One region of the Nonomuraea sp. NPDC049684 genome, then DNA from elsewhere that is predicted to be linked to it. Evidence: riboswitches for the same ligand, from Rfam matches in the RefSeq annotation. Region 1 holds a riboswitch; each other region holds the start of a gene.
The links. A riboswitch is a leader RNA that binds a small molecule or an ion and turns the genes downstream of it on or off. The one in region 1 is predicted to bind cyclic di-AMP.
Positions count from the first base shown of each region.

Region 1 (5,426 bases):
GCTCGCGGTCCTCCAGCGCGATCCTGGAGGTGAGCTGGACCGGCGGATCGAAGCGCAGCACCTCCTCCACCACCTCCCTCGGCCGCTCGGCGGCGCGGTGCAGCAGGCCGTGCCGCAGCAGGTTCAGCACGCCGTTCGCGATGAGGTTGACGGTGGTCTCATGGCCGGCCACGAGCAGCAGCACGCAGGTCGCCAGCAACTCGGCCTCGGTGAGCTCCCCGACGTGTGCGAGGGCGCTCAGGATGTCCTCGCCGGGACGCTCGCGCCGCAGCGCGATCAGGCGGCGGAAGTAGTCGCGGAACTCGTTCCTGGAACGCTCCGTTTCCGACATGAGGGCATCTGTCAGCATCGGGTCAAGTCCGCGGGCAAGGGCCTCGCTCCATCCGCGGAAGCGGTCGTGGTCCTCCGGCGGCACCCCGAGCATCTCGCTGATCACCATGACCGGCAGCGGGTACGCGAAGCCGGAAATCAGCTCCGCCTCCTCCGGCAGCCGCCCGATCAGGTCGGCGGTGATCGCCTCGATCCGCGGCCTGAGGCGGCCCACCATGCGCGGCGTGAACGCGCGGCTGACCAGAGCGCGCAACCGGGTGTGATCGGGCGGGTCCATGAGCAGGAACGACCTGCCGGGCTGACCTGCCTCTTCCTGCGCGGGCGGGGACGTTCCGTGACCGAACCCGGGGTCGCGCAGCACGGCCGCGCACAGCTCGTACGTGGTCACGACGAGCAGCCCGCCGCGCGTTCTGAAGATCGGCCCGGCGGCTCGCAGCTCGCGATATCGGACGTACGGATCGCGCACAAATTGCGGATCCGAGGGATCAAAACCCAGCACGTCGGTGGCGCTCATCGGAGGTGGAACCGGGCCGCCGAATTGATCGTTTGGACCGTTCATAGCGGACCACGGCGTGCCAACATATGCGGAGTACGTCACATATAAGCGATCATGTCAATAGCACTGGTCAAGGGCGCCGATTGTTGCGCTTGACGACCTTTCCGCGATGCGTTTACCTTCACCGAGACGAGCGGCTTGCTTCGCCTGAAAGGTCCGAGTTCTGCTGTTGGGGGAGGGCTCCCGGTGGATGTGCTCACAGAAGGCGTTGAGCTGAGCCACGCGGATTTGGCGTTACTGGCCGAGCTGGCCAGGGGGGTGACCGTCGATCGGGTCGGCAGGCGGCTGGATATCAGCGGACGGACCGTACGACGCAGGCTGAGGGGCATCTGCGACCGCATCGGCGTGGCCACGGCGATCGAGGCCGTGGCGTGGGCGGCCCGCCGCCAGCTCATCTGACGGCGCTCATCGGAACGGCGCTCGGCGAGGGGGCGCTGGACGAAGGGCCGCTGGGTGGAGGGCCGCTGGACGAAGCGGCCCTGGACGAAGTGGCGCTGGGTGAAGGGGCGCGCTGGTCAGTCCGCGATGCGCACGCCGCCGGCGAACGGCCGTCCGCCGATCGGGGCGACCCGCACGACGTCACCCGTACGCGGGGCGTGGACCATCATGCCGCCGCCGATGTAGATGCCGACGTGGTGCAGGTCGCTGTAGAAGAACACCAGGTCGCCGGGGCGAAGCTGGTCGCGGCTGACGTGCGTGCCGGCCGTCCACTGGTCGCCGGTGTAGTGGGGGAGCGAGATGCCCACGCGCTGGTAGGCGGCCATCACCAGGCCGGAGCAGTCGTAGGAGCGCGGCCCTTCGGCGCCCCACACGTACGGCTTGAGCTGCTGGGTGAGGGCCCACTTGACCGCCTGGGCCGCCTTGCCGTCGCCGATGACCGGCAGGTTGACGCGTACGGCCCGGGTGCCGGGACGGCCCGCCTCGCCGACGGCCCGCCGGTAGAGGTTGCTCTCGACCTTGGTGACCAGCTTGGTGATCTTCGAGCGCTTGCTCTCCAGATCGGTGACGATCTTCTGCACCTCGGCGATGCGGGTCTTGGCGCCGGCCCTGGCCCGCTCGGCGGCCTCCATGGCCCTGGCGAGCTGGTTGACCTCCTCGCCCTGCTGCTGTTCGAGCGCGTACGTGGTCGCGGCCCGGTCGAGGAAGGTCTCGGGGTCGCCGGACTGGGCGAAGGCCAGGGCCTTGTCCAGGCCGCCGGTGATGTAGGCGTTCTGGGCGAGCAGCGAGGCCCTGGCGCGCCTGGCGGCCAGGTCGGACTCGCTGGTGGCCAGGATCTTCTGGGCGGAGTCGTTGGCCTTCTGGGCGGCCTTCAGCCGTTCGCGCTGCTCGTTGTACTGCTCGGCCAGCGTCTCGATCTCTTCGTGCAGCTTCTCCACCTGGTCGGAGAGCTCGGAGAGCGACGGCTTCGGGTCGGCGGCGGCGGAACCGACGGGGACGGCGAACAGCATCGCGGCGACGGTGACGCCGATGACGCCGAGGCGGCGTGCGCGCCTGGCCTGCTCCAGGGGGCGGGCGTGCCTGCCCCCGGACGTCCCCGAGCGGTCGAACGTCCGCTTCACCAACCGAGCTCCTCTCATCGACGCCGGCCGGGTTAGCTGACGGGTTCGGGCCGGAGCAGCCCTACCGAGATGGTCGGATTCACCCCAAGTGGTGGCGCCAGGTGCTCGCCGCCGTTGGTTCCCCGGCTTCCCTTGCGGGAATTGGGCGTGTCTTTCCGCGCGCATTACGCGGAGAACATCGTCGCTGGACACTAATGCACTCCGGGTTCACGCTCAACCGGAACTGCCGAGTCTGTAGAGGTTTCACAACTGAAGGGTCACAAGGTGATCTCGTGGGTAGCCGTACGGAAGCGGGCTTCTGCACCTTTTGTCCAGCATTCGGGGTGCTGAGGTCTGGAGGAAAGCTCCAAGTCGGCTCGTGTTCACCTGACCACGGGATGTGATGAGATGCCCGAGACGTGGGATTTAGGGCCGAGCCGTAATGAGATCTGTACTCTGGAGAGCCATGGAGCAGGTGGCCGAAGTGGCAGTCCCCGAGACCGCGGTCGTGGTCAGGCGTGCGCGCACGCCCGACGTGCGTGCGATCAGGCGTCTCGTGGACACCTACGCGGGCGCGGGGCCGCGGCTCCTGGAGAAGGCCACGGTCACGCTGTACGAGGACGTCCAGGAGTTCTGGGTGGCCGAGCGGAGCGGGGAGGTCGTCGGCTGCGGCGCGCTCCATGTGCTCTGGGAGGACCTCGCCGAGGTCCGTACGGTGGCCGTCGATCCCGCGTGCCGGGGGCTGGGGGTCGGGCGGCGGATCGTCTCGGCACTCGTCCGGCAGGCGAAGGATCTGGGGCTGCGGCGTGTATTCTGTCTGACTTTTGAGGTCGACTTCTTCGCGAGGCACGGTTTCCGTCCCATCCAGGGCACACCGGTCTCACCCGAGGTCTACGCCGAGTTGCTGGCCTCGTACGACGAGGGTGTGGCGGAGTTCCTTGATCTGGAACACGTCAAACCGAACACCCTTGGCAACACCCGCATGCTGCTGCATCTGACATCGGGTGACGCGGACCTTGACCCCTTGGAAAGGTGATTGTTGATACCTATGTCGATACGTTGGGCAGCACAGGCATGTGTCCTGACACGTGCCACATGCGCACTCGAAGCGAGGTGACACGGTGAGCACCGGACAGCCGCCGTACCCACAGGACGATTCCGGCGAGAACCCCGAGTACGGGCAGCACCACGGCCGTCGGCCCGGTGAGCCCGACCCGGACGTGACTGTGGTCGGCTACCGGGCGGACGATGCCTTCGGCCAGCCCCCATACGGTCAGCAGCAGCAACAGGGCTATGGCCAGCAACAGCAGTACGGCCAGCAACAGCAGCAGTACGGCCAGCAGCAGGGCTACGGCCAGCAGCCCCAGTACGGCCAGCAGGCCGGCACGGGTCAGCAGGGCTACGGCCAGCAGCAGGGTTACGGTCAGCAGCCGCAGTCCTCGGGCCAGCAGTACACGCAGCCCGGCTACGGCCAGGAGGCCCAGTACGGCCAGCAGGCCGCCTCGGGCCAGCAGGGCTATGGCCAGCAGCAGGGTTACGGTCAGCAGCCGCAGTCCTCGGGCCAGCAGTACACGCAGCCCGGCTACGGCCAGGAGGCCCAGTACGGCCAGCAGGGTTACGGCCAGCAGCCCCCCTCCGGCCAGCAGTACGCCCAGCCCGGCTACGGCCAGCAGGCCGCCTCCGGTCAGCAGGGCTATGGCCAGGAGGCCCAGTACGGCCAGCAGGCCGGCTCGGGTCAGCAGGGCTACGGCCAGGACGCCCAGTACGGCCAGCAGGCCGCGTCGGGTCAGCAGGGCTACGGCCAGCAGCCCCAGTACGGCCAGCAGCCGCAGTCGCAGCCCGACTACGGTCAGCAGCAGGGCTACGGCCAGCAGCCGCAGTCCTCCGGCCAGCAGTACGCCCAGCCCGGCTACGGCCAGCAGGCCGCCTCCGGTCAGCAGGGCTACGGCCAGGAGGCCCAGTACGGCCAGCAGGGCTACGGCCAGCAGCCGCAGTCCGACTACGGCCAGCAGCAGGGCTACGGCCAGGACGCCCAGTACGGCCAGCAGGGCGGCTACGCCCAGCAGCAGTACGGCGACCAGCAGCAGGGTTACGGCCAGGCATACGGCCAGCAGCAGCAGTCGCAGCCCTACGGCCAGCCCGGCTACGGCCAGCCCTACGGTCAGCCCGTCGGCGTGCAGCCTCCTGGCGCTCCGGCCCCCCTGGCGGAGTGGTGGCAGCGTCTGGTCGCGAGGATCATCGACGGCGTCATCCTCGGCGTCGTGAACTTCGTGGTCAGCCTCATCCTGGGCCTGTTCGCGATCGGTTACGACTCGGCGACCGGCTCGACCTCCGGCATCCTGTCGGGCTTCGTCATCGGCATCCTGTCGGCGATCGTGACGACCGCCGTCTGGGTCTGCTACGAGTTCTTCCTGACGAAGATGAACGGCCAGACGGTCGGCAAGATGGTCATGGGGATCAAGGTCGTGCCGGTGGGCCAGGCCCTGCCTCCTGGCGGGCTCGCGTCCGACCTGGCGATCAAGCGCGCCGGCGTCACCTGGGGCGGCTACATCCTGAGCGTCATCCCGTTCCTCGGCCCGCTGCTCGCCTGGGCGTGCGTCGCGGTCAACGGCGCCTCGCAGCTGTGGGACAAGCCGCTGCAGCAGACGTTCGCGGACAAGTTCGCGGGCACGGTGGTCGTGAAGATCAAGTAATCCCGCGTCAGCGTAAAACAGGGGCCGGCTTCCCGCCGGCCTCTGTTTTGTGTGTGCGGGGCGTACCAAAATGGGGGGGGACGACCGCCGACCACGTGAGGTGGGATATGGCCGGGACACCGTCGTGGCCGGGCGCCGTGCCCGCGGAATGGTGGGAACGCCTCGCCGCCCGCTTCATTGAGGCGCTGGTCTTCGGGGTCTTCTATTACATTCTGTTCATCGCGCTGTGGGGCGTCTTCCGAACTGTCGGGATGGCGGAGGCGTTCGAGGGGCGGCTGCCCGGCCTCTTGGCCTGGTTCCTGGCCGGTC
Region 1 is NZ_JBITLO010000016.1:61,358-66,783, forward strand. It holds gene ACIBST_RS38630 (cytochrome P450) at 1-796, opposite strand, end outside; gene ACIBST_RS38635 (LuxR C-terminal-related transcriptional regulator) at 1,073-1,285, shown strand; gene ACIBST_RS38640 (NlpC/P60 family protein) at 1,402-2,445, opposite strand; cyclic di-AMP (ydaO/yuaA leader) riboswitch at 2,452-2,603, opposite strand; gene ACIBST_RS38645 (amino-acid N-acetyltransferase) at 2,891-3,460, shown strand; gene ACIBST_RS38650 (RDD family protein) at 3,546-5,117, shown strand; gene ACIBST_RS38655 (RDD family protein) at 5,225-5,426, shown strand, end outside.

Region 2 (5,426 bases), on a different contig from region 1:
GGGTCGGGTGCCCGCCGGGAGCGGTGGCCAGCGTGCCGGCGCTGCGCAGGTCGGCCACGTCGTCGTGCTCGGCGGCCAGCCGCCGCTGCCCGGCCAGGATCTGGGGCAGGCAGAACATGTCGAGCTCGGTGGTGACCCCGTACCGCAGGGCCTGGGCCAGGCTGCCGTCGAACACGTGGGTGTGCGCGTCGATCAGGCCGGGCAGCAGCGTCCTGCCCGTGCCGTCCACCTCGGCGTCGGCCGGGCGGCCCCCGGCGGCGCCGACAGCGGCGATCAGACCGTCCTCGATCACCACGTCGGCCGTCGCGATGGTGTGCTCGCCGTCGAACACCCTGACGTCGCGGATCAATGTACGCATCGAAGCTCTCCTTTGTGAGTCGTGACGCCACCACAGAGGGGCGACCGGCCGGGAACTGTGACACGAGTGGCATAGATCACGCTTGATGGCCGCATGTCACAATCGCTGCGCGTCGGGACTCTTCGGTTGCGACAGACGAGGAGGCACGCCATGACACCGACCCCGCGGCACCCCGCCGACGCCGCCACCGAGCAGTTCCTGGGCTACCGGGAGCTGCTGTTCTCCGTGGTCTACAACATGCTCGGCAGCGTCGCCGACACCGAGGACGTGCTGCAGGAGGTGTGGCTGGCCTGGTCCGCCCGGCACCGCAGGCCGGAGGCCGGGCCGGTGGAGAACGTCCGGGCCTATCTGGTGCGGATCGCGGTGAACCAGGCGCTCGCCCGGCGCGCGGACCTGAGCCGCCGGCAGGAGACCTACGTCGGCCCCTGGCTGCCGGAACCGCTGGTCACGGCCCCCGACAACGCCGGGGACGCGGCCGGGGGCGGGGAGTCGCTGTCGATGGCGGTGCTGGTCGTGCTGGAGACCCTGTCACCGCTGGAACGAGCGGTCTTCGTGCTGCACGAGGTGTTCGGTTTCAGCCATCCGGAGACGGCCGGCATCCTCGGGCGCTCGCCGGCGGCGGTCCGGCAGCTCGCGGCCCGCGCGCGCCGCCACGTCCATGCCCGCCGTCCGCGTCACCGGACCGAGCCCGGCGTCCACGCCGAGGTGACCGAGCGGTTCGCCGCGGCGGCACTCGGCGGCGACCTGCGGGCCCTGCTGGAGGTGCTGGCGCCGGAGGTGACCCTGTGGACCGACGGCGGCGGCAAGGGGCCGGCCACCAGCCTGCACCCGGTCCACGGCCGGGACCGGGTGGCCGCGCTGTTCATGTCCGTCGCCGCGACGCTGACCCCGGGCGCGGTGGACCTGCGCTACCGGCGGGTGGCCGGCGACCCGTGCGCGCTCGTCTTCTCCGGCGCCGGGCCGCTGGCCGTGGTCGTCGTCGATCTGACGCCCGAGGGCGACCGGATCGCCGCCGTCTACTCCGTCACCAACCCCGACAAACTCACCGGCGTCCGCTGAGCCCGCGGCTAGTTCATCGAGATGTGCACGTGGTCGTAGTGGTTCTCGGTGATGCTGCCGCGGTCGGACATCGCGCGCCAGCCCGAGCCCTGGTTGATGCGCTGCTTCCAGATCACGTACTTGACGCCCAGCTTGGCCTTGTTCTGCAGCGCCCAGGCGGCCAGCCGGTCGCCGAGCGCGTTGTTGTCGGCGCTCGGCATGGTGCCGCCCGTGCTCATCATGAAGTCGCAGGCCCGGCCGAGCGGGTGCTCGCCGCTGGAGCCGGACCGGAAGCAGCCCACGTCGTACGGCAGCGAGAAGTTCTTCTGCACCTGCGCGCGCATCAGCCGGGTGCGCGGCGTGATGTTGTCCGAGCCGGACGGCAGCTCGGGCGCCCAGCTCCCGTCGGACTTCTTGCCCGGCCCGAACGGCACGAGGTCCTGGAGCTTCTTCTTGATGTCGTCGATGACGTCCTCGGCGTCGTCGCGCTGCTCGGCCACCTCCGCCGTGCCCGCCTTCAGCTCCGTCGCGAGCGCGGCGGCGGCCGCGGCGGCCTTCTTCTGGTCGTCGCGGGCCTTGGCCACGCTGTCGACGACCGCCTGCTGCTCGGCGGTGAGCTGTTCGAGCACGGCCGCGCCGTTGCCGTCCGGGGTCAGCATGAAGCCTGGCAGGGAGGCGTCGCGGCTCTGGTAGCGCATCCGGGCGATCTCGGCGACCCGCTGCTCGGCCGTGGCCACCGCCTGCTCGGCGGCGGCGAGCCGCTGCTGGGCCGCGGTGGCGGCCTCCTGGGCCTTGGCCAGCTCGACCCGCTTGAGGTTGTACGTCTCGATCAGCTTGTCGACCTTGCGGTTGAGCTGCTTGAGCTGGGCCCGCAGCTCCGCCTCCGACGGCTTGGGCGCGGCCGCCGCGGTTCTTGGCACGAAGGCTGAGGCGGCGGCCGGATGGACGAGCAGGGCGGTGGCGGTGATGAGACCGACGGCGAGACTCGCGGGGGACGAAGCCGCCACGTGGTAGTTCCTCTCCCTCTGCCGGCCGGGTTAGCTGACGGGTTCGGGCACGGGAGTAGTCCCTACCACTTGCGCGGATTCACCCCGGATGCGATGGGTCCCCGGCTCCCGGGCAACACGCCCGGGATTAGGCGTACAACGACCGTTATGGCCGATGTCTAACGGGATATTAGTGGTAGATCACGAGTCATGCGACTTTAATGAGAAACCAATTAGTGATCAATTCGTGATCGCAACATGCGTGCCGCCTCCTCCGGCAGCACGTCGTTGACGAAGGCCCCCATGGCCGACTCCGAACCCGCCAGGTACTTCAGCTTCCCGGGCGCCCGCCTGATGCTGAACAGCTCAAGGTGCAGGTAGGCCAGCTCCCGGCCGTACCGCACCGGCGCCTGGTGCCAGGCCGAGATGTACGGCATCGCCACCCCGAACAGCGCGTCGAGCGCCCGCAGCACCGAGGTGTACAGCGGCGCGAACGCGGCCCGCTCCTCCTCCGACAGCGCGGCCAGGTCGGGCACCTGCCGGTGCGGATACACGTGCACCTCGAACGGCCAGCGCGCGGCGGCCGGCACGAAGGCCGTCCAGAGCTCGTTGGCGGCCACCACCCGCGTCCCGGCGGCCTGCTCGGCGGCCAGCACGTCGGCGAACAGGTTGCCGCCGGTGTGCCGCGAGGCGGCCCCGAGCTGGAGCTTGGTGCGCGGGGTCACGTAGGGGTAGGCGTAGATCTGGCCGTGCGGGTGGGGGAGCGTGATGCCGATCTCTTCGCCCCGGTTCTCGAAGCAGAACACCTGCTCGACGCCCTCGATGCCGGACAGCTCGGCCGTGCGGTCGGCCCACGCCTCCATGACCAGCCTGACCTGGGCGTTGGAGAGCCTGGAGAAGGAAGAGGAGTGGTCGGAGGTGAAGCACACCACCTCACACCGCCCGACACCCGGCCGCACCTCACTCAGGCCGCCGACATCCCCGTACGTCCCAAAATTTCCGGAGAAAGAGGGGAAGCGGTTCTCGAACACCACCACGTCGTAGTCGTGGGCCGGGATCTCCGACGCCCGCGTGGCGGACGACGGGCACAACGGGCACTCGTCGGCCGGCGGCAGGAACGTCCGCGTCTGCCGGTGGCCGGCGATCGCGATCCACTCCTCGGTCAGCGGGTCGTAGCGCAGCTCGGAGGCCACCGGCCGCGGATCGAGCGGCCGCCGGTCGATCGCGCTCCGGTCGGCGTCGTCGCGCCGGTCGAAGTAGATCAGCTCTCGGCCGTCTGCCAGGTGGGTGATGGTGCGCTTCAAGGCGTGCCCTCCGCGATGATCAGTTCTCCGGCCCGTTCGGCCAGCTCGGTGCGTGCTTCCTCGGGCAGCCCCGCGTCGCTGATGACCACGTCGGCCTCGGTCAGCTCGGCGATCGTGCTGATGCCGACCGTGTTCCATTTGGTGTGGTCGGCGGGGACCACCAGCCGGTGCGCCGCGGCCACCAGCTCCCTGTCGGTCTCCGACTCCAGCAGGTTGGGCGTGGTGAACCCGGCGCGCAGGCTCATGCCGTGCACCCCGAGGAAGAGCGTGTCCACGTGCAGGCGGCGGATGGCCGCCACGGCCACGGGGCCGACGAGCGCGTCGGAGGGCGTGCGCACGCCGCCGGTCAGCACGACCGTGCGGTCGGCGCGCGGGTTGCGGTGGAAGACCTCGGCGACGGGGATCGAATTGGTGATCACGGTCAGCTCGGCCACCGCGACCAGGTGGTGGGCCAGCGCCCACGTGGTGGTGCCGGCGGAGAGCGCCACGGCGGTGCCCGGCCGTACGAGGGTGGCCGCGTGCCGCGCGATGGCCTCCTTCTCCTGCTGCTGGCGGGCGGACTTGGCGGTGAAGCCGGGCTCCTCGGTCGAGCCGGGGCCGAGGGCCGTCGCGCCCCCGTGGACCTTCTCCAGCAGCCCGCGCTCGGCCAGCACCTCAAGGTCGCGGCGTATCGTCATGTCGGAGACGCCGAGCTCGCGCACGAGGTCGGCCACCCGGACGCCGCCGCTGCTGCGTACGCGTTCGAGGATCGTCTGCTGACGCTGCTGTGCGAGCACGCCCACCCCTTCCAACAGATTCCACCAAATTATGACACGACTTTGTTGAGGAATGTTAGGTCACGGCGTATCGCTTGTGCGACCCGCGGGCAGGGGAGACCTTGAAGGTCACGATCCCGACCGCTGGAGGTGAGCCCATGGCGAAACGTGCACGCAAGGGCAGGGCGCGCAAGAAGAAGAAGGCGAACCACAGGAAGCGCCCGAACGCGAACTGAACACGGGTGGCCGCGGTTCGCGCGGCCACCCGTGTCATCTCAGCCGGGCAGCTCGGTGAGCGCCTGGTCCAGGCGCTCCTGCGGCAGCGCGTAGTCCTCCAGCTCGCCGGCCAGGTGGCGGTCGTAGGCGGCCAGGTCGAAGTGGCCGTGCCCGCACAGCGCGGTGAGGATCACCTTCTCCTCGCCGCTCTCCTTGCAGCGCAGCGCCTCGGCGATGGTCTCGGCCAGCGCGTGCGTGGGCTCGGGGGCCGGGACGATGCCCTCGGTCCGCGCGAAGCGCACACCCGCCTCGAAACACTCGCTCTGGGTACGCGTCACCGCCTCGAACAGCCCCAGCTCGTACATGTGGGACAGCAGCGGCGCCATGCCGTGATAGCGCAGCCCGCCGGCGTGGATCGGGTCGGGGACGAAGGAGTGCCCGAGGGTGTGCATCTTGAGCCCAACGGCGTCAGCCCGGCGGTGTCGCCGAAGTCGTAGGCGTACACGCCGCGGGTGAACGACGGGCAGGCGGCCGGCTCGACGGCCCTGAACCGGGTGCCGATCCGTCCGGCCAGCTTCTCCCGCAGGAAGGGGAAGGCCAGGCCGGCGAAGTTGGAGCCGCCGCCGGTGCAGCCGATGACCAGGTCCGGCAGCTCGGGCAGCTGCGCCAGGGCCTCCTCGCCGATCACCGTCTGGTGCAGGAGGACGTGGTTGAGCACCGAGCCGAGCGCGTACCGGGCCTGCGGGTCCGCGGCGGCCACCTCGACCGC
Region 2 is NZ_JBITLO010000021.1:159,353-164,778, forward strand. It holds gene ACIBST_RS43805 (amidohydrolase family protein) at 1-358, opposite strand, end outside; gene sigJ (RNA polymerase sigma factor SigJ) at 509-1,417, shown strand; gene ACIBST_RS43815 (coiled-coil domain-containing protein) at 1,426-2,403, opposite strand; cyclic di-AMP (ydaO/yuaA leader) riboswitch at 2,409-2,547, opposite strand; gene galT (galactose-1-phosphate uridylyltransferase) at 2,616-3,686, opposite strand; gene ACIBST_RS43825 (DeoR/GlpR family DNA-binding transcription regulator) at 3,683-4,462, opposite strand; gene ACIBST_RS43830 (50S ribosomal protein bL37) at 4,600-4,677, shown strand; gene ACIBST_RS43835 (hypothetical protein) at 4,717-5,043, opposite strand; gene ACIBST_RS43840 (TrpB-like pyridoxal phosphate-dependent enzyme) at 4,992-5,426, opposite strand, start outside.
Region 2: linked by a shared signal. The riboswitch ahead of ACIBST_RS43815 (coiled-coil domain-containing protein) and the one ahead of ACIBST_RS38640 (NlpC/P60 family protein) in region 1 are both predicted to bind cyclic di-AMP.

Region 3 (5,426 bases), on a different contig from region 1:
GTCGCGGTGGACCAGGCCGTTGCGGACCAGGGACGTGCCGAGGACGACCGTGCGCTCGGCGGGCCCCTGGGCGCTCGGCGGCTGGGCGCGCAGCCAGGCGAAGTCGTGGCGGACGAGGTCGACGCCCGCCCCCCGGACGGCGGCGGCCAGCTCGTCGGGGACGGGCAGGGCGGTGAAGACCGACACCCGGCTCAGCCGCAGCCGCAGCGCGGCGGCCAGGCCGAGCAGGGCGCGCGCCCGCGACGGAGTCGCCCGCGCCCGCAGCAGCGGCCGGAACGGCCCGGCGGCCAGCAGTTCGAGCAGCCTGAGCGTGGCCAGGCCGTCGTCCACGACGACGATGCGGCCGGGGTCGGAGGTCAGCCAGCGCATCTGGACCTTGCCGGAGAACGCGTCGCCCACGGCCTGGACGCGGCGCGGCATGCGCTCGCGCGGCTCGTCCAGCACCAGGCCGGCGGGCAGGTCGAGGCGGCGCAGCTCCTTGCGGGTGGCGCGCAGCGGACGCAGGCCGGCGCGCGGCACGACCACGGTGTCCGGGCCGAGCAGCCCGGCATGGTGGGCCTCGACGGCGCACAGCATCTGGAGCGGAGACTCCACCCAGGCCGACGCCTGTCTGACCACTCTGTTTCCCCCAGCCGGTGGATGGCCTTGCACGACCCGCCTCAAGGTAGCCCGGCCTGCTTAAGCCGCAAGAAACGACACGTGAACAATGGAGGGTATGAACTCGCTGATGCTCAACACCGACGGTGTGCAGATACCACAGCTCGGCTTCGGCGTCTGGCAGGTCCCTGCCGACGACGCCGAGCACGCGGTGACCACCGCGCTGCGCGCCGGATACCGGCACGTCGACACCGCCGCCGCCTACGAGAACGAGGAGGGCGTCGGCCGGGCCGTGCGCGCCGCCGGGGTGCCGCGGGAGAAGGTGTTCGTCACCACCAAGCTGTGGAACGGCGATCACGGGCGCGCCGAGCAGGCCTTCGACGAGAGCCTGGCCCGCCTGGGCCTCGACTACGTAGATCTTTTCCTGATCCACTGGCCGGTCCCGCAGCAGGACAGGTACGTGCAGGCCTGGCGGGCGCTGGAGAAGATCTACCGGGACGGCCGGGCCAAGGCCATCGGGGTCTCCAACTTCACGATCGCCACCCTGACCCGGCTGATGGAGGAGACCGACATCACGCCGTCGATCAACCAGATCGAGCTGCACCCGTACTTCCAGCAGCGCGAGATGCGCGCCTTCCACGAGGCCAACGGCATCCTGACCGAGGCGTGGAGCCCGCTCGGGCAGGGCAAGGGGCTGCTGGCCGACCCGGCGCTGCGCGTGCTGTCGGAGAAGTACGGCAAGACGCCCGCCCAGATCGTGCTGCGCTGGCACCTCCAGCTCGGCAACGTGGTGATCCCCAAGTCGGTCACGCCGTCGCGGATCGAGGAGAACATCGACGTGTTCGACTTCATCCTCGACACCGAGGACATGGCGGCCATCGGCGCGATGAACGCGGGGCGGCGGATCGGGCCCGACCCCGACTCGTTCAACCTGACCTGAGCGCTCTACGATCTCGGTCGTGCGAGATTTCACCTGGGGAATAGCGGCGACCGGCGGCATCGCGCGTACCGTGGGGGCGGCCATCGTGGCCGAGCCCGGCATGCGGGTGGCCGCCGTCGGCTCGCGGAGCCCGCTCAGGGCGCGGGCGCTGGCCGACGAGCTGGGCGCGGAGTCGGCCTACGGCTCCTACGAGGCCCTGTGCGCCGATCCGGCCGTCGACGCGATCTACGTCGCCACGCCGCACGCCCAGCACCTGGAGGTGGCCGAGGCGGCCATCGCGGCGGGCAAGTCCGTGCTGTGCGAGAAGCCGCTGGCGGCCGACGTGGCCGACGCCGAGCGCATGGTGGCGCTGGCCCGCGCGGCCGGGGTCTTTCTCATGGAGGCCATGTGGATGCGCTTCAACCCGCTCATCCAGCGGGTGGCGGCCGATCCGCGCTTCGGTGAGATCCGGTCGGTGCGGGCCTCGTTCGGCTTCGCGCTGCCCTACGACCCCGCCCACCGGCTGTGGGCGCCGGAGCTGGGCGGCGGAGCCCTGCTCGACCTGGGGATCTACCCGTTCGGGCTGGCGCAGCTGCTGCTCGGCATGCCCGCGGAGCTGCGGATGGCCGGCTCGCTGGCGCCCAGCGGGGTCGACGCCGAGGCCGGCGGGCTGCTGCTGTACCCGGACGGGCGGCGGGCCCTGGTGGACGTCTCGCTGCTGGCCCATCACGCCAACGACGCGAGCGTGGTGGGCACGACGATGCGGGCCGACATCGCGGCGCCGTTCTGGGCGCCGCGGCGGGTGCTGCTGTCGGGGCCGTCGATGGAGACGGAGGAGCTGGTGCTCGACCCGGCCGACAACGGGTACGCGGGCGAGCTGCGCGAGGTGCGCGCGGCCACGATCGAGGGCCGCACCGAGAGCGCGATCATGCCGCTTGACGAATCCCTTGCCATGATGGGGCTTCTGGCCGAAGCACGGGCACAACTCTCCTAGCTGGACCTTTAGGCATTTGCCACACTCTTGCCCGATGTATTACCTTGTGGGGCATCTCGCGGCAGACGTCCGGTTTGTCCGGCTTTGTCCAACCATCGCAAGACATTTCACAGGATCGTCCTGTGACCGCTGAATCCGCCTCCGGGCGGAACCGGGGACCCACGTCCTTTGGGGTGAATCGGCACTTCGGTGCCGTAGGGCAGCTTCCACGTCCGAACCCGTCAGCTAACCCGGTAAGCGGCATGGAAGCAAGGAGTAATGCCCTCGATGGCCAAGCACCGTCCCATCCGTGCCCCGAAGATCACCTACGCCCACGCCGCGCTCGGCGCGGCCATCCTCGCCTCCGCCATCGGCGCCCACGCCACCGCCGCGGCCGCCGACAGCGCGGGCCCGGCGGCGGCGACCGGCCACTCGGCCGTCGCGCCGCAGGCCGCCGCCCAGACCCGCAAGGCGGAGGAGACCCAGGTCAACGTCACCGCCCAGCAGGTCCTGGCCATGGCCAAGGCCCAGGTCGGCACCTCCGAGAACGCCTACGGCGGCGGCACCAAGTTCCAGAAGTGGTACGCCGACTCCCAGCGCGCCGCCGAGACCATCGCCCGCGACGGCGGCACCCGCGCGATGTACCTGAACGCCCCCTGGTGCTCGATCTTCGTCTCCTGGGTCGGCGAGCACACCGGCGCCCGCCCGCAGGTCGGCTGGGACGCCTGGACCGTGGCCCACGCCAAGTGGTTCGCCGCCAACGACCGCTGGGGAGCCGAGGCCAGGCCCGGAGCCGTGGTCTTCTTCTCCTGGGGCGGCAGCAAGAGCCTGGACGCCATCCAGCACGTCGGCTTCGTCGTCAAGGACAACGGCGACGGCACGATCTCCACGATCGAGGGCAACACCGGCAACGGCAAGGTCGAGGAGCGCGTCCGTCCGAAGTCGCAGGTCGTCGGCTACGGATACCCCCAGTACGCGAGCTGACCTCCCCCCGCTCCGAGCGCGCGTCCCGCACGAGGACGCGCGCTCGCCGCGTCTTCAGGGCCGGACCGCCAGCAGCGAGTACAGGATCGGCAGGTGCGAGTCGCCGAACGGGAACCGGTACCGGCCGTCCGCGCCCTGGGTCAGCAGGCCGCGCGGGTCCATCTCCGTCTCGACGTGCTCGCCCAGCTCGGCCACCGTGAACCCGGCCCGCGCCGCCGCCGTGACGATCTCGCCCACCGAGTGCGGGTACTCGACCGCCTCGTGGGCCTCGGTCACCACCGCGGCGTCGGCGTACGTGCCGGTCACCGTCTCCCGGTGGGCCTGGCCGCCGCCGTAGGGCCAGTCGGCCACCAGCGGGTCGAGCGAGGACACCGTCTCGTAGGCCGGATGCAGGTCGACCAGCACCAGCCGCCCGTCCGGCCGCAGCGCCATGGCCGCGCCGCGCATCCAGGCGTCCAGGTCGCCGATCCAGCACAGCACGCCGTACGTGGCCACCGCCAGGTCGAACCCGCCGGCCAGCGACTCCGGCAGCCGCTGCGTGTCGGCCTCCACGAACGTGGCCGCCAGCCCGGCCCTGTCCGCCAGGTCGCGGGCGCGGGCGACCGCCACCGGGGAGAAGTCGACGCCGGTCACCCGCGCTCCCAGCCGTGCCCAGCTCAGCGTGTCCAGGCCGAAGTGGCACTGGAGGTGGAGCAGGTCCAGGCCGGCGACGTCGCCGGCCAGGCGGCGTTCGAGCGCGTAGAGGGTCTGCCGGCCGGCGAGGAAGGCGTCGACGTCGTAGAACCGGTCGGCGGAGGTGGAGCCGTGGACGCGGGCGCGCTCGTCCCAGAGGGCCCGGTTGGGGACGGGGGCGTCTTGTGCGGGTTGGTGCATGGGGCGAGGATGGCACATCGGCCCCCCGGCCGCACGACCGGTACGGTGCCTGGAGGCGGACGGTCCGCGCCCGCGTGTCGATCCGGCCGGCGCCCGTTCGACGCTTCGGCGAGGCCGGCTCCGCCCGGGGGCCGCGGACGGAAGGGACGGCACGATGAAATTCATGATCGTCGGCAAGGCCAACGGGGAGACCGAGGCCGGGGCGCTGCCCAGCCAGGAGCTCGTCGACAACATGCACGCCTACAACGAGGCGCTGGCCAAGGCGGGGGTGCTGCTGGCCGCCGAAGGGCTCTACCCGAGCTCGCAGGGCGCGCAGATCGCCTACAGCGGCGGCCGGGCCACGGTGATCGACGGCCCGTTCGCCGAGGCCAAGGAGCTGATCGCGGGGTTCTGGCTGATCCAGGTGAAGTCCAGGGAGGAGGCTCTGGAATGGGCCATGCGCGTGCCCGTCCCGGAGGGCTCCGACGGGATCGGCCTGGACGTGTGGCGGGTCTACGACGCCTCCGACGCGCCCGACGCGGCCTCGTCCGACCCGGCGGAGATCGAGCGGGAGAAGGCCATGCGCAGGCGTCTGGACGGGCAGGAGGGCTGACCTCGGCTTGCGGCCCCCGGACGGTGCTGGTGTCATGAGCCGGTGATGGCTTCCGACACCCACCGGGCGATCGAGGCGGTCTGGCGGATCGAGGCGCCCCGGCTCATCGCCGGCCTGGCCGGGCTGGTGCGCGACGTCGGCCTGGCCGAGGAGCTGGCCCAGGACGCGCTGGTCGCGGCCCTGGAGCAGTGGCCGGGATCGGGCGTGCCCCGCAACCCGGGCGCCTGGCTGATGACGGTGTCCAAGCGCCGCGCCGTCGACCTGATCCGCAGGAACGAGCGCATGTCCCGCAACCTGGCCGAGCTGGGCCACCGGCTGGAGGCCGCCGGTGAGCCGCCCGAGCCCGACGAGATCGAGGACGACCTGCTGCGGCTGGTCTTCACCGCCTGCCATCCGGCGCTGTCGATGGAGGCCCGGGTGGCCCTGACGCTACGGGTGCTCGGCGGCCTGAGCACCGAGGAGATCGCCCGCGCGTTCCTGGTGCCCGA
Region 3 is NZ_JBITLO010000001.1:187,328-192,753, forward strand. It holds gene ACIBST_RS00845 (hypothetical protein) at 1-618, opposite strand, end outside; gene ACIBST_RS00850 (aldo/keto reductase) at 716-1,537, shown strand; gene ACIBST_RS00855 (Gfo/Idh/MocA family protein) at 1,557-2,510, shown strand; cyclic di-AMP (ydaO/yuaA leader) riboswitch at 2,628-2,765, shown strand; gene ACIBST_RS00860 (CHAP domain-containing protein) at 2,778-3,473, shown strand; gene ACIBST_RS00865 (class I SAM-dependent methyltransferase) at 3,528-4,346, opposite strand; gene ACIBST_RS00870 (YciI family protein) at 4,501-4,938, shown strand; gene ACIBST_RS00875 (RNA polymerase sigma factor) at 4,984-5,426, shown strand, end outside.
Region 3: linked by a shared signal. The riboswitch ahead of ACIBST_RS00860 (CHAP domain-containing protein) and the one ahead of ACIBST_RS38640 (NlpC/P60 family protein) in region 1 are both predicted to bind cyclic di-AMP.

Region 4 (5,426 bases), on a different contig from region 1:
TGACGGCGGGCGCGCCCGCCGCCAGGACCCGCCAGGGGGTGGTGAACCCGGCCACGGCCAGGATCACGCCGCCGACCAGGGCGAGGGCGGCGCCGGCTGCGCGCCTGGAGCGGGATTCCGCGCGTTGCCGTTCGCGGGCGATCAGGTGCTCCGCCGTTCCCGTCAGCTTGCCGGTTCCTGGACGGACGGCGTCCTCGGCGAAGGTGGCGGCGGGGTCGCCCTTGCCCTTGCCGTGCCCCTTGCCCTTGCCCTTGCCCGTGCCGTGCCCCTTGCCCTTGCCCTTGCCCTTGCCGTTGCCTTTTCCGGGGTCGTCCGTGTCCGCGGGGGGCTGGGGGGCGCGGGTGGCGTGGGGGCGGTCGTCGGGGGTTGCGGGCTGGGGGTGGCGGGGGTCCTCGGTGTCGGGGTCGGCGTCCGCGTCGGGGCGGGCGTCCGGATCGTCCGGGTCGTCGGGGTGGCCCGGGGATTCGGGGGGCTGGTTGGTGCCGGACGGCTCCTGCGGCGCGCCGTCGCCGGGCCGGTCGCCGCCGCCGCCGTCCCTGATGGCCACACCGCCGCCGTGTGCCGCCGCGACCGCCGTGCCGGGCTCGTCGGCCCCTGCGGCGACCGCTCCGGCGGGCTCGTCCCCTTCCCGGGGCGGGTCGTTCCGCTCGCTCATCTGCCTCCCCTTCACGCGAGCTGCTGTCGTACGTACTCGCGCCACCGTGCCGCCAGCGTCTCGGCGGTGAGCCCCACGGAGGCGAGCGCCTGATCGACGCCGGCCACGCGGGCATCACGGTAGAGCCGTACCAGGGTCCCGTCACCGAACCGGTCTGCGAGGAAGCGACACGCCATCCAGGCCTCCTGGTACGCCCGCGCGAGCCGTCCGGGATCGGCGGCCGTGGGGGCGAAAGCCGCAGGTCCGGGCAACTCGCTCGGCAGCCGCCCTGCCCGTACGTCGGCGGCGAGTTCGGCGGCGGCCGTCCCGGCGGGGAGCCCGGCGTCGCGGTAGGCCACGTAGTCGGCGAACCCCTCGTACAGCCAGACGGGCAGCCGGTCGGTGCCCGCGGCGACGTGGGTGAGCTCATGGGTGAGGACGACGTCGCGTCCCGTGGGGGTGAGCCGGGCGAAGGAGCCGGGCACGACGATCACCCTGGCGCCGTCGGCCACCGCGGCCAGGCCGTCGAGCGGGCCCGTGCTCGCCAGGCGGGCCGCCTCGGCGTCGGAGTCGGGCACGACGACCAGCGCGCGTACCGGCCGGCCGAGCACCGCGGACACCCGCCGTCCTGCGAGGTCCGCGCGGCGGGCCAGATCGGCCAGCAGGCCGGGGTCGGCGCGGTGCCCCACGACCACGGACCGCGCGCCGCGGGCCACCCGACCGCCGTCGCTCCACAACCCGCGCGCCCCGGCGGGCAGGACGGCGGCGGGCGGCGCGTCGGCGACCACGAGAACCGCCGTCGCCAGCAGCAGGACCGAAAGGAGCCGGCGCGGACCGCGGAGGGACGGACGCACCTGCGAGGACACGGCCCGATGCTAGTAGGTCCACGCCCCTCCCTGCCCCTCCAAGAGACCGGCCCCCGCACGAGACCGCCCCTTCACGAGACCGGCCCCCGCGCGAGAACGGCCCCTTCATGGGGCCGGGCATGCGACAGGCCCCGGCCCGGACCGGGGAGGGTCCGGGCGGGGCCCGTTGTCACGCGCCGGGACGCACCGCGCCGACGAACGACGACTTCCGCCATCCGCCCAGTTTGTCGATGCGCACCCGTTCGCCGGTCCGCGGCGAATGGACCATCTTGCCGTGGCCGACGTACATGCCGACGTGGCCCAGCCCGTTGAAGAACATCAGGTCGCCCGGCTTGAGATTGCGCCAGGAGACCTTGCGCTTGATGCGGGCGAACTGGCTGCTCGCCACGCGAGGGAGTCGCACCCCGGCCTTCTTCCAGGCGTACTGGACGAGTCCGGAGCAGTCGAACGCACCAGGGCCCGTGGCCCCGTACCGGTACGGGTCGCCGACCTGGTGCCTGGCGACGGCGACGGCCCTGCGGGCCTTCGACGTCTGCCGGGCGGCTCTGGCCGCCTTGGCCGACCTGACGGTCTTCGCCGACCTGGCCGACCTTGCGGTGGCCGCCTTGGCGGTGCTGGACACCGCGGTGAGCCTGGCGGCCGATTCGCTCACCGTCTGCGCCCCGGCCGGCACGGCATGGAGAACCGCACCTCCGGCCGTCACGGTCATCGTGAGTGCGACGCCCCTCAGGGCAAGACGGGACAGACGGGGGTTATGCAGGGAGGTAGACAGGATTTCTCCTTGTGTCTTCCACGAACGCCTACCGGGTTAGCTGACGGATTCGGGCCTGGAAGTCGCCCTACGGCGCGATGACGCGCCGATTCACCCCTGATCCCGGGGGATTACGGGATCTTTGGGTCCCCGGCTCCGTGCCTCCTGGCTGCACGGACTCGGCAGGTCGCCGCCCGATGGTTGTGCCTGAACGGGGATATCGGCGGCGACCGCTGGATTTTTATCTGGTCCGCATCGGGGTTCCGATGTCGATTCGCGGTGCGCATGGCTTGCTGACCGCGACGCCAGAAACTACGCCGAAGGTTCAAGATTTGGCAAAGGGAGACACGGCCTGTAAAGATCAGATAAAGGTGTAAGTAAAGGGTGAAACCCCTGTTGGAGCCGAGGGTTCCGTTACCGGTTTGTGACCCTTCTCACACTTCACGGCACACCCGATTGTCAGGGCCCTTTCACCCCGTTTGTCCCGTTCGTCCCAACGGTCGCGGGCACGCCGAAGCGGCCCGCGATTCCGGTCGCGGACAGTCCCCGGAGGGGATTCAGGGGCGGATCGCTCCGACGAGGGGGCGGCCGTAGTCGGCGAGGCGGACGACCTTGACGACGTCGCCCGTCTGCGGCGCATGGACGATCTTGCCACCGCCCGCGTAGATGCTGACGTGCCCGAGCCCCTCGCTGAAGATGAGGTCCCCCGGCTGGAGGTCCTTGAGGTCCACCTTGCGGCTCGCGCCCCAGGCCCACTGCTGCCACGTCGTACGCGGCAGCGAGACTCCGGCGGCCCGCCAGGCGGCCTGCGTCAGCCCTGAGCAGTCGTAGCCGCGCGGGCCCGTGCCTCCGTAGATGTACGGCTTGCCCACCTGGGCGAAGGCGAAGCCCAGGACGGCGGCCGCGCTGCCCGAGGCCGGACCGGTGTACTTGATGCCGGTGCTGTTGGGGTTGCCCGGGTTGTAGGCCCCCAGCTTGTCCAGGAGCTTCTTCTGCTGGCCGACCAGCTTCAGCACCTCGGCCCGCTCCCGCTGGACGGCGTCCCGCTCCTTGTCGGCGTCGGCGAGCGCGGTCTCGGCGTTGTCGCGCTCGGCCTTGAGCCCCTTGTTCTCGCGGTCGAACGCGGCCAGCTTCTCCAGCCGCTCGCGCGAGAGCTGCCCGGCCATGGCCAGCCCGGCCAGCAGGTTCTCGGGGTCGTTGACGCCGACCATGCCGGGCAGCGAGGTGACGTCCCCGCCCAGCTTGTACGAGTCCACCGCCACCCTGATGATCTCGGCACGGAGGTCGGCGACCGTCTGCAGCTTCTGCTTGTAGCGGTCGTTCAGCCTGGTGTAGGCGTCCTTGGCCTTCTTGTAGTTCTCGGTCGCCGTGTTGTACCGGTCGACGACCTTGTCGGCCTTGTCGTTCAGCTTCTCCAGCTTGGCCTTGGCCTGTTTGAGGGTGGGCTTGGGATCAGCGAGCGCCGCACCCATCGGGACCGTCATCAGTCCGATCGCGAGACCCGCGGCCACCGTCACCCGGCCAAACCTCACAGCGTCGCCTCCCAGGGATTACACCTGGGGCGAAATAGTACAGAAGTGGCGGGTGGGGTCTCGCCAATAGTGCTAATTCGTAACTTATGCGCGGCCCAACCGGCGCAGCAGCAGACCGGACGGAACCGGTCTGGCTCCCATCCGGCGGACGGACTCGGCGACCTCGCGGTCGGAGGAGACGACGGCGATGGCCCGGCCGGGCGGCTCGGCCCGGACGAGCTGGCGGATCAGGTCGTCGGCGATCTCCCCCGGCGCGCTGAACAGCACCCGCACCCCGCGCGGCGCCACCACCTGCACCGGCGCGTTGAGCTCGGCGCCGTCGAAGATCACCGTCACCTCGACCCGGGTCTGGGCGACCAGCCCGCCGAGGCCGGTCATCAGCCGGTTGCGCTGGTCGGCGAGGGTGAGCGTGCCGTAGCCGGTCTTCGTGACGTTGTAGCCGTCGATGATCAGGTGGACCTGCGGCAGCGCCAGGAGCTGGTCGAGGAGCTGCGGGTCGTCGTCGGCCAGGGCCCGGGCGGGCACGCCGCGCACCCCCGGGCGCTCGCCGGTGCTGGCCGCGACCGAGTCGGCGGGACGGCTGATCGTGGTGGGCAGCGCCAGCTCCCTGCGCAGCCCGGCCGAGGCGTCCTGGAGGGCGTCGAGCAGCACCCTGATGCGGGCGTCCTCGATGCTGCGGCCCTCGCGGGCGGCCCGGCGGGAGGCTTCGAGCTGCCTCTCCACGTCGGCCAGGCGCTCGCGCAGGCGGCGCAGCTCGGCCTCGCCCGCGTTGCCGGCGGTGGAGGCGGCGTGCCGGGCGTCGTCGGCGGCCTGTTCCATCTCCTCGGCCCGGCGGGTGGCGGCCTTGGCCCGCTCGCGGGCGTCGTGGAGCTTGCGCCGCAGGTCGGAGTTCTCGGCGCGGGCCGCCTTGATCTGCTCGCGCAGCCGGTCGGCCTCCTCCTTGGCGGCGGTCTTCTGGGCGGCGAGCTGCTCGCGCAGCCGCGTCACGGCCTCCTCGCGCTCGGACCCCTCGGCCGCCACGGCGGACTGCTCCAGGTCGGCGCGGGCGGTTTCGATCATCTCCGCCCAGCCGGGCGGCCTGGTGAGATAGGCTGCGGCAGCCACCAGCACGGGGTCGGCGGCGGGCGGCACGCTGCCCTCGGCCAGCGCGGCGACCAGCTCGGGCCAGCCGGCGGCGACGGACTCCGCGACCAGTTCGCGGAACTTCTTGTCGTTCTCCAGTTGCGCGGCGATCGGCGCGCTGCCCAGTTTGGCGCGCTTGCGCGGGTCGAACTTGGCGATGCCGCGCAGCGGCGGCGGCACGGAGACGGCGGGCATCGTGCCGAGAACCTGCGCGGCCAGGTCGACGACGTTGAGGCGCACCTGCTCGGGAAGCGGGCGAGACAGGCCTTCACCCGCTGAACTCATCCCACTTGTCCCTTCGTGACATGCCCTTTCAGACAAGGGTACGGCTCTTGCGTACCTGACCGTAACGGTCCCTTGAACCTAGACAAGCGCTTGGTAGGGGGTATACGACTGAGCCGGGGCAGCGATCCGGCGTGGAGGTGAGCGGTGACGGAACAGATGCGCACGTCCACGCGTGACCTGGAGGAACTGCGCGAGCGGGCGTCCCGCTGGCTGCGCGGCCGGGTCGGCGGGGACGC
Region 4 is NZ_JBITLO010000003.1:395,987-401,412, reverse strand. It holds gene ACIBST_RS12150 (M48 family metallopeptidase) at 1-655, opposite strand, end outside; gene ACIBST_RS12145 (hypothetical protein) at 667-1,500, opposite strand; gene ACIBST_RS12140 (C40 family peptidase) at 1,670-2,152, opposite strand; cyclic di-AMP (ydaO/yuaA leader) riboswitch at 2,283-2,446, opposite strand; gene ACIBST_RS12135 (NlpC/P60 family protein) at 2,809-3,735, opposite strand; gene ACIBST_RS12130 (NYN domain-containing protein) at 3,868-5,190, opposite strand; gene ACIBST_RS12125 (phosphotransferase family protein) at 5,335-5,426, shown strand, end outside.
Region 4: linked by a shared signal. The riboswitch ahead of ACIBST_RS12140 (C40 family peptidase) and the one ahead of ACIBST_RS38640 (NlpC/P60 family protein) in region 1 are both predicted to bind cyclic di-AMP.